2 regions of the Nocardioides sp. dk884 genome follow, and region 2 is predicted to be linked to the other one. Evidence: riboswitches for the same ligand, from Rfam matches in the RefSeq annotation. Region 2 holds a riboswitch; the other holds the start of a gene.
What was found. A riboswitch is a leader RNA that binds a small molecule or an ion and turns the genes downstream of it on or off. The one in region 2 is predicted to bind cobalamin.
Positions count from the first base shown of each region.

Region 1: another riboswitch for cobalamin. It lies ahead of GFH29_RS06315 (prenyltransferase/squalene oxidase repeat-containing protein); the one in region 2 lies ahead of GFH29_RS11675 (hypothetical protein).

Region 1 covers NZ_CP045649.1:1,299,888-1,304,475, reverse strand. The annotation lists gene GFH29_RS06320 (hypothetical protein) at 1-650, opposite strand, end outside; gene GFH29_RS06315 (prenyltransferase/squalene oxidase repeat-containing protein) at 647-2,284, opposite strand; cobalamin riboswitch at 2,362-2,485, opposite strand; gene GFH29_RS06310 (prenyltransferase/squalene oxidase repeat-containing protein) at 2,559-3,896, opposite strand; rRNA gene rrf (5S ribosomal RNA) at 3,969-4,085, opposite strand; rRNA gene GFH29_RS06300 (23S ribosomal RNA) at 4,242-4,588, opposite strand, start outside.
Region 2 covers NZ_CP045649.1:2,407,925-2,412,512, reverse strand. The annotation lists gene GFH29_RS11690 (DUF1269 domain-containing protein) at 1-26, shown strand, start outside; gene GFH29_RS11685 (hypothetical protein) at 127-507, shown strand; gene GFH29_RS11680 (HNH endonuclease signature motif containing protein) at 524-733, opposite strand; gene GFH29_RS11675 (hypothetical protein) at 758-1,813, opposite strand; cobalamin riboswitch at 1,885-2,014, opposite strand; cobalamin riboswitch at 2,150-2,218, shown strand; gene GFH29_RS11670 (hypothetical protein) at 2,308-3,696, shown strand; gene GFH29_RS11665 (hypothetical protein) at 3,693-4,588, shown strand, end outside.

The DNA.
Region 1 (4,588 bases), 1.1 Mb from region 2:
CCGCTCGGGTCGGCACCGGGGGTCGCTGCGGTGCTCGGCGTACCGGTGCCGGCGGCGGCGCTGGGGGCGTCGGAGGGGGCGGGCTGCGCGGCGTCGGCCCCGCCGCCCGGGCCCGGACGGGTGCCGCCGGTGCCGTGGGACGGGGTCGCACGCGGGCTGCTCGGCGCCGTGGGAGCCGCCGCGGCGGCCACCGGGGGTGCAACCCCGGGCTGGGTGCGCGTGCCGCTGTTCCAGGAGAACGCGACCGAGCCGCCGTCGGGCACGGTCAGCGAGGAGGTCCCCAGCGAGGCGTAGACCCACGTGCCGGTCTCGCCGTCGGACCACCACAGGCCCCAGTAGGCGTCCGCCGGGGCGGCGTTGATGCACGGGTCGCTGCTCGGGACGCCCTCGACGCGGCACACGAAGCCCGCGGACCGTTGGGCGTAGGTGAGCTCGACCCCGCTGTCGGCGAAGATCGCGGTGGCCTTCTTGCCCCCGCCGTCGGCGTCACAGGACTCCTGGAGCCCGCCGCCGAGGGCGCCGAAGTCGACGACCACGCTCACGCCGCGACCGTCGGTGCAGGTGGCCGCGCTGGCCGGCGGCGCGGCCGTGAGCGGTGCCAGGCACAGCAGCCCGGCGAGCAGCGCCGCGGCGGCCCGGACCCTGCTCATCGCGGCACCACCGTCACGGTGACCGAGCGCCGCCGGTCGGCGAAGGCGCCGCGGACCGCGAGGGTCGCCGGGCCGGCCTTGCCGGTGACGCGGAGCCGCGGGGTCCAGCGACCCGAGGCGTCGCTGGTGCCGCGGGCGACGACCTTGCCGCGGAAGCGGAGGGTCGCAGGCTCGCGGGCGGCCAGGCCGCGCACCCGCACCGGGACGGTCCGGCCTCGGGCGACGCGGGCGCGCAGCTTCACCACCGGGGTGGTCGCCGCGAGCGCACGCAGGCGGGACGGGAACGGCGTGACCGAGCCGGAGGTCGCCACCGCGCGCACGGCGTGCGTCGCGGTGCGGGCCGGCAGCTTCATCAGGGCGCGGGCGGCACCGGTGTGGTCGGCGCGGACCTGACGGCGGCTGCCCGCCACGGTGACGCAGACCGGCTCGCCGGGGGCCAGGGGCCCGAGCCACACGGCCACGCGGGTGCCGGCGCGGTGGAACCGCGGCGGGGCCATCGGAGGGACCACCACCTCGTCGACGCGTCCGGGTGCCCAGGTGAGCGCCGGCAGCGCCTGCGCGCTCGCGCGACGCACCTGGTCGCGCAGCTCCGCGACACCGGAGCTCTTCACCGTGTCGAGCCCCGCGGCGTCGTAGGCGATCGCCCCGAGGTCACCGGCACGGTACGGCGTGCACGCGCCCGCGTGGGCGAGCTGCTGGCCACGGACCCAGCCGGCGGCACGGGCCGCAGCCTTGGTGCGACCCGCCTCCCCCAGCGCCCAGGCGGCGAGACCGGTGCTGTTGGCGTTCGGCGCCTCGGTGGCCACGCCGCCACCGAACGAGCCGTCGCCGCGCTGGCTGCGCCGCAGCCAGTCGAGGGCCGCCGTGAGGTGGGGCTTCACGTCCGCATGGTCGGCCTGGGGCAGCAGCGAGAGCACCGCGAGCGCGGTGACATCGGTGTCCGGCTCGGCGCCCGGCGCGCCGTCGCAGGTCTGGTCGGCCGCCTCGACGGCGCCGAGCTCGAGGCGGAAGAAGCCCGCCGCGCACTGCTGGTCGAGCAGGTAGGAGGTCGCCGCGGCGGCCTCGGTGCTTCCCGCGGCCTCAAGTGCGCGAACGGCGTAGGCCTGGCCCAGGGCGTTGGCGTAGTCGCCGTACGTGCTGCGATCCACGATCCGGCCGGCGGCCGGGCCGGAGTCGGTCGTGACCTGCTCGAGGGCCGCGATCAGGTCCCGGCCGCCGAAGGCGCGCGGGTCGCGCTCCGCGACCACCGCGAGGACCGCAGCCTTGGCGGTGGCGCCGGCGTAGCTGCTGTCGGCGTCACCGAAGGCGTCGCCGGTGACATAGGCGTCGAGCGAGGTGGCCAGGGCGTCGGCGACCTGCTGCACTCCGTCCTCGGAGCCCACGGCGGCCAGCGCCAGCGCGACGTCGATGGAGAGCCCGTGGTCGGGACCCCACTCACCCTCGACGAGACCGCCGGTGAGCTGGCTGGTGAGCCACCGGGCGCCGGCGGTCGCCGGACCGGACGGGGCCGTGGCGGTCCCGGTCGGTGTCGGCGCCGCCACGGCAGGCGTCGGGCCGGTGACCGCCAGGCCGCCGGTCACCAGGGCTGAGAGGAGAGCAAGCACGCCGGTACGGCGCACGATGGAGGAGCTCATGGTTCCTTCCCGCTGCACACAGCGGGGGCACTACCCGGAACCGGGCGGTGACCACCGCTGCTTTCCACGACAGCGTTGTGATCAGGATGCGTCGTGACAGGTGCTCCGGCTCGTCGTCGCTGCGGGTGCAGCCACGACCTACGGTTGCGGGTCAGCGCCGGACTTGGACCGGCTTTCCCCACCACGGGCATATGGATGTGTCTGCGGAACATACCCCACCCGGGCGGGCTCGCGCGCGCCGTGGGCCGTGGGGTGTGAGGCGCTCCACGTCCGCTCAGACAGCGGGGTCCACCGGAATCGCTCCGGTGAGCGTGCGGACCTCGAGGCCGGCCGGGACCGTGCCCGCCAGGGGCACCTCCAGGGTGTCCCCGGTGCCGACCAGCTCCTCGGCGTACCCACCCGGGCCGGTGAGGCACGCCGGCTCGCCGTCGCCGAGACCATCGATGCGGACCTCGTCCTCGGAAGCTGTCGCGACGACCTCGCCTGCGGGCTCACCGACCAGCTGGAGCAGCGGCGCCGCCTGGGCGGTCGCCCGCCGCCACTGGTCGCGCACGACCGGGTCGCGCAGCTCCCCCGCCGCAGCGTCGGCGGCGTAGGCGACGGCGCCGGTGGGCAGCCGGGTGGCCCCGCAGCTGGGCTCGGTGACCTGTCGCGCCGCCACCCACTCCGCGGCCCGGGCCGCCTCCGCGGTGCGGCCGGCGCGCTGCAGTGCGAGCCCCGCGAGCCCGGTGCTGTTGGCGTTGAGCCCCTCCGTCCCGGTGGCGCCGCCGAACCCGCCGTCGGCGTCCTGGGTCGCGACCAGCCAGTCGACGGCTGCGTCGACCGCCGAGCCAGCGGCCTCCCCCGGCACGTCCTGCAGGGCGAGGACGGCGAGCGCGGTCACGTCGGTGTCGGGCTGGTCGAGGCGTCGGGGGCCGTCCCCGCACGCCTGCGGAGCGTCGGGGGCGGCGAAGTAGAGCCGGAACCAGCCCGGCTCGCACTGCTGGGCGATCAGGTAGTCCGCTGCAGCGGACGCCTCCGGGGAGCCGGCGCCGGTGAGGGCACGCACGGCGTAGGTCTGGCCGATCGCATTGGCGTAGTCGGACCCCTTCGGGTCCCGGACGTCGTCGGCGAGCCGGCCCGCGAGCGCACCGTCGTCGGCGACCAGATCCTCGAGGCGGGCCAGCACGTCGGTGCCGTCGACGTCGCGGGGGTCGCCGCCGCTCACCTCGGCGAGCACGGCCACCTTCGCCACCGAGCCCGCGAAGGTGTCGGGGCTGCCGAAGTCCACGCCCGTCGTGTAGCTCTCCACTGACGCGCCCACCGCCGCGGCGATCTCGTGCACCGTGTCGTCCTGGCCCGGTACGTCGGCCAGCCCCAGGGCCGCGTCGATGCTGAGCCCGTAGTCGGGGCCGTACTCACCGACCAGCAGCCCGTCCTGCAGCTCCTCGGACAACCAGTGTGCGGCGCCGAGGGCGGGGGCGGTGGCACGCTCGGGCGCGGGCTCCGGGGACGCGTCCTCGGTGTCGCCGCCGCAGGCGCTCGTGACCAGGACAAGGGACCCGAGCACCGCCAGAGCGCGCACGCGGCGCAGGGGCGCACGACGACAGGGGGCAGCAGAATTCTCAGACATCACGACGAATTCTATGCCGAAATGCCAGAACGGGTCGCACCCCGTGGGGTGCGACCCGTTCTGTGAATTATTGTCCGGCGGCGTCCTACTCTCCCACAACCTCTCGGTTGCAGTACCATCGGCGCTGAAAGGCTTAACTTCCGGGTTCGGGATGGGACCGGGTGTTTCCCTTTCGCTATGGCCGCCGTAACTCTATCGACTCCACCCATCAACACCCGCCGCAAAAAGTTGGGGTGTGTATCTGGGGAGCCAAGCCACTATTTACATGTTGTGCATGTGGTGTTGTGTTGGATCGTGGACGCGATCAATTGCGCGGTTGTCTTGATAGTTTCAGTAAAGTGAGTGTAAGACAAGCCCTCGGCCTATTAGTACCGGTCGGCTAGGCATTGCTGCTGTACACCTCCGGCCTATCAACCCAGTGTTCTGCTGGGGGCCTTACCCCGTTAACCGGGTGGGAAACCTCATCTTGAAACGTGCTTCCCGCTTAGATGCATTCAGCGGTTATCACTTCCGAACGTAGCCAACCAGCCGTGCCCCTGGCGGGACAACTGGCACACCAGAGGTTCGTCCATCCCGGTCCTCTCGTACTAGGGACAGCCTTTCTCAAGTTTCCTGCGCGCGCGGCGGATAGGGACCGAACTGTCTCACGACGTTCTAAACCCAGCTCGCGTGCCGCTTTAATGGGCGAACAG
Region 2 (4,588 bases):
TGCGCAAGGTGTTCACCGAGGAGTGACGGCGAGGCCGTCGGCTCCCCGTCGGGCAGGCCCGCCGGTCGGCTGACCAGCCGGCTGTGGTGTCCTCACCGCTGCGTCGAGGGCCCCTAGGGTGACGCCATGAGCGACGACGACCGTGAGCTGTTGCGGGGGATATGGCGTGCGCACGTGCCCGCGTCCGGGCAGTCCAGCGTGGAGCAGGGCGAGCTGCTGCGTTGCCTGGCCAAGCTCGAGGACGAGGCGACCCGCAACGGCAACATCAACTTCGACGAGCAGCACCTGCGACTGCGTGACCACCTGCGCTCTCTGCTGCTCGACCCGACCCTGTTCACCGCACAGGAGCTCCGGCTGCTCGCCGAGGACCTGGAGGCGGTCGGGCACGCCACGAGCCCGGTGCTCGACGAGCAGGTCTGGGACCGCCTGGAACACGCGGTCGCCAGGTGGTGTCGCGCCCACCCCGAGCCCCTCGCGCGCCCGCTCGACCCGGACCTCCGGCGCTAGCGGGGTGTGGGTCGGCCTACGTCCGCCGTACGAAGCGGAGGTCGCCGTTCGGCATCCGTTGGTGGAGGTAGCGGTCGTCGTGGATCAGATGGTGATGATGCGAGCAGAGCAGCATTCCGTTGTCGAGATCGGTCTTGCCGCCCGCTGACCACGGTTGTCGATGATGCGCTTCGCACCACGTGGCAGGGATCGTGCAACCGTCCGCGCGGCACTCCCGGTCCCGGATGCGGATGCGGCGACCAGGTGTGCGCTACCCCTTGACGCGCACCGACTTCGCCGACGCCCGGGTGACCGCGACGTACCCCGCCTTCCTGCCGGTCACGCGCACCGTGATCCTCGTGCCGCGGTCCGCCGGACGTAGCCGGTAGTTCCGGGAGGTGGCGGCGAGGGGCTTGCCGTTGCGCAGCCAGCGATAGGTGAACCGCACCGTGCCGGGGCCCCAGGCACCGGGCTTGGCCTGGAGCCGCTGGCCGACCTTGGCCCGTCCGGTGATCTTCGGCTTGGCGCTCGTGAGGCTTCCCGCGGCGACGTTCGCCGTCGGTGCTGAGACGAGCACGGTCGTGGTGTAGCCGGCGAGTGTGCCGGTGACGCGCACGCGCAGGCGCCTCCCGCGGTCGGCGGCGGTGACGACGTGGCTGGCGCGGGTGGCGCCCACGATGGGTTGGTTGCCGCGCAGCCACTGGTAGCCCAGCGAGGCGCCGGCGCTCCAGGACCCCGCGTCCGCGGTGAGCCGTACGCCGACCTGGGCGCGGCCGGTGACCAGCGGCGTGGAGCCAGCGACCGCCGGGTCCGGCTGCGGCTCGGGGTCGGGCTCGGGCTGGCCGAACTGCGGGGCGGGGCGGGGGACGCTGACCCAGTTGTCACCGACGAGCCGGGCGCCGAGGGCCTTGTTGAGGTTCGGGCCGTCGCTGACGATGTCGTGGTAGGCGGTGTCCCACGGCCCGCCGACGGTGGCGCCCGAGAAGAACCACCAGCCGTCGGGGTCGAACTCCTCCACCCCGTCGATGGCGGTGACGTACCCGCCGCGGTCCGCGTCGACGCCGAGGCCGACGGCCCGCAGGGCGGCCACGCGGGTGCCCTGGCCGTCCGCCTGGATCTCGCCGCCGACGAGGCAGCGCACGAGCCAGCCCTCGGTGGGGACCGTGGCGGCGGTCGAGGCGCCGAAGTCGACGACGACGCTCAGGCCCTCGTCCTCGACGCACCATCCGGTGCGCCAGTCGGCGGCGTGGGCGGGGGCCGCCCCAGTGGTCAGTGCGGTGATCAGGAGAGTGCCGGCACTCGCCAGCACCGCGCCTCGGGTCTTCATGGTTTCTCCGGTCCCGGCGCAGGGGGAGCCGACAGCGATGCCGGCGACCTGCTGCAGTCCTCGACAGCGTGGATTGGTCACGGTGACGCGGAAGGTGCTCCGACTTCAGGACCGGGTCTCACCGGGGCCTGTCACGGTTGCGGGTCAGCGCCGGATTCGCACCGGCTTCCCCTTCGACGTACCGGGACCGGACGCTAGCGCACGCCTGCCGCCGCCGCGGAAATCGCCGTCGCGTGGGCTGCGTCACCGCGGACCGGCGGGGTGGGGGTGCTGTCGGGGATCCTCGGACGGGTGTGCCACGATCCGGTCGTCACTGAGTTGAACGTGGCCCTGAGCGAGGAAGCCGGTGTGAATCCGGCGCTGTTGCGCAACCGTGAGCTGGCGAGACCAGCAAGTCGGGAACTCCTGGGCCATGACCGTCACCCGTCGTCGCACAAGCGCGGGCACGGAGGTCGATCGGGCCACCCTGCCTTGCCGTACCCAGGAAGGGCCCGATGCCTCGCCGTCCCGCCTGCCCGGCGTCCTCCGGGCGTACGCCGACGCGCCGCCGTCCGCTCGGCGCGCCGCTCGCGAGCCTGCTGCTCGCCGCGGTCGCCGTCACCTCGGTCACGGCCACCGTCGGGGTGGCCCAGGCCGAGGGGCCCACCCAGCACCGGCTGTGCGACGGGTTCGCCGAGCCGTGCCGGATCACCACCCAGAGCACCCTGGCGGCGTACGACCAGATCCTCGCCACCGACGTGGTCGGCAATCCTGGCGTCGACGTGGCGCTGCAGTTCTATGTGATCGAGTTCAACTCCGACGGCGCCATCACGGGCCTGGTCCCCAGCGGCGCGCGGCTGGGCGGGCGGACCCGGGAGTCGCGCCCCGGGTACGGCCGCCTCGACCACGTGAAGCTGGTGCCGCGCACCACCTCGGACGTGCCCGGTGGGTGGGGCTTCGTCGGTCTCGCCGACGACACCTCGATCGACCTGCGCTCCCGTCTGGGGCAGGTGGTGCAGTTCGGCGGACGCACCCCCAAGCTGCTCGGGGACGGGTACGCCGAGCACAAGCCGGCCGGCGTCGAGCTCGACCTGCACGTCGTCGGCCACGTCATGGGGGTCGGCTACTGGGTCGAGTACCTCGACGACGCGGGCGAGTGGGTGGCGGTCCCCGGGCACGGGTTCGACCGGGCCACCCGGCTGAGCAACACCTCCGGGGAGATCGCGCACCTGCACTACACGGTGCCCGGCACCCTGACCCCCGGCCGGCGCTACCAGTTCCGGGTCAACCACCACCTGAACTTCGGCGGCGGCCAGGACCGCCCGATCAGCGACCCGGCCTACGCGCAGTGGACGGTGGTCCCCTCCGAGCACGGCGAGGCGGAGGACCGCGGCGCCCAGTTCGACCCCGGCCTCGCGCCCGGCGTGCCCGACGCCCCCGGGGCACCCGGTGGCTCCGGTGGCCCCGAGGCACCGGCCACGCCGTCCACGCCGTCCACCGATCAGCCCGCAGGCCCCGCCGGGCCGGCGACGCCCGCGCCGAGCACCGCTCCGGTGCCCCCGGTCGCGCCGGGCACCCCGGCGCCCGCAGCACCCGCCGCCAGTCCGACTGGTCAGCCGACTGCGCCACAGTCAGCCCAGCCCGGCGCCCAAGGGTCCGCCCGGCCCGGCGCCCAGGCGTCCGCCCGTCCCAGCGCTCCGCCGGCTGCGGGTGCCTCCGGCCCGGCCGACGCGGTGTGGGGCGAGGAGGAGATCGGGGAGCCGAGCGCCGCCACCGGCGCGGCCAGCCAGGGCGTGTCCGGCGCCATGGCCCTGCTCGGTGCGCTGCTCCTGCTCGCCCCGCTCGGGTGGTGGTGGGCGCAGCGGCGGCGCACCACCCGGCTCGCCGAGGGAGAGACCCTGTGAGCCCGACCGGACGACACCTGCTGGCGACCACCGCCGCGGCACTCGCCCTCGCGACCCTGGGTGCGCCGCCGGCCCACGCCGCCGCGAGCTCCGAGACCCGTGCCCTCTGCGCCTCCTCGTCGGTGCCCTGCTCGGTCCAGGCACCGGTGTCGTGGATCGAGGGCGCCACCCACGAGGTGGCCGTGACCGGCAACCCACGGGTTCGGGTTCGGGTCCAGGCCCAGCGCGTCACCCTGGACGCCGCCACCGGCCGCGCCCGGCTGCGCCCGCTCGGCCCGACCGTGGAGATCCGCACCGACGACCACGGGTTCGGCGCCGCCGACCTCACGCTCCCGCTGCTCGCGGACGGCCGGGCCGGTGGGCCGGTCCTGCTCACCCTGGCCGACACCACCCAGAGCGACCTCGCCCAGGTGCTCGGCACCTGGACCCGGCTGGCCGCCCGCACCCCGATCGTCCGCGGCGACGGGTTCGCGCGGCGCAAGCCGGTCGGACAGGAGCTGACCCTGCTGCTGGAGGCGACGGTGCCCGGGACCACCTTCGACGTCGAGCACGCCGACGGCAGCGCCTGGCACTCGACCGGCACGACCACGACGCAGCCGTGCGGCACCGGGGTGCCGTGCCGCGTCGGGTACGAGGTGCCGCGCGGACTCACTCCCACCACGCACCGCTTCCGTCTGGTCAACCTGCGCACCGGCACGCCCGTGGCCCACTGGCGCGTCGTCCCCGCCGCGTCCGGGACGCCCGAGGCTCCCGCGCCCGTCGAGGCCTTCCCACCGGTCGGCTCCCGGGTGCGAGGCGCGCTCACCCACGGCGCAGGCGCCAGCGGCACCCCCGCGCCGCGCCCCCGGTCGCGCAACCTCGACGTCCCCGACGCGGCGGCCGACGTCGTCGG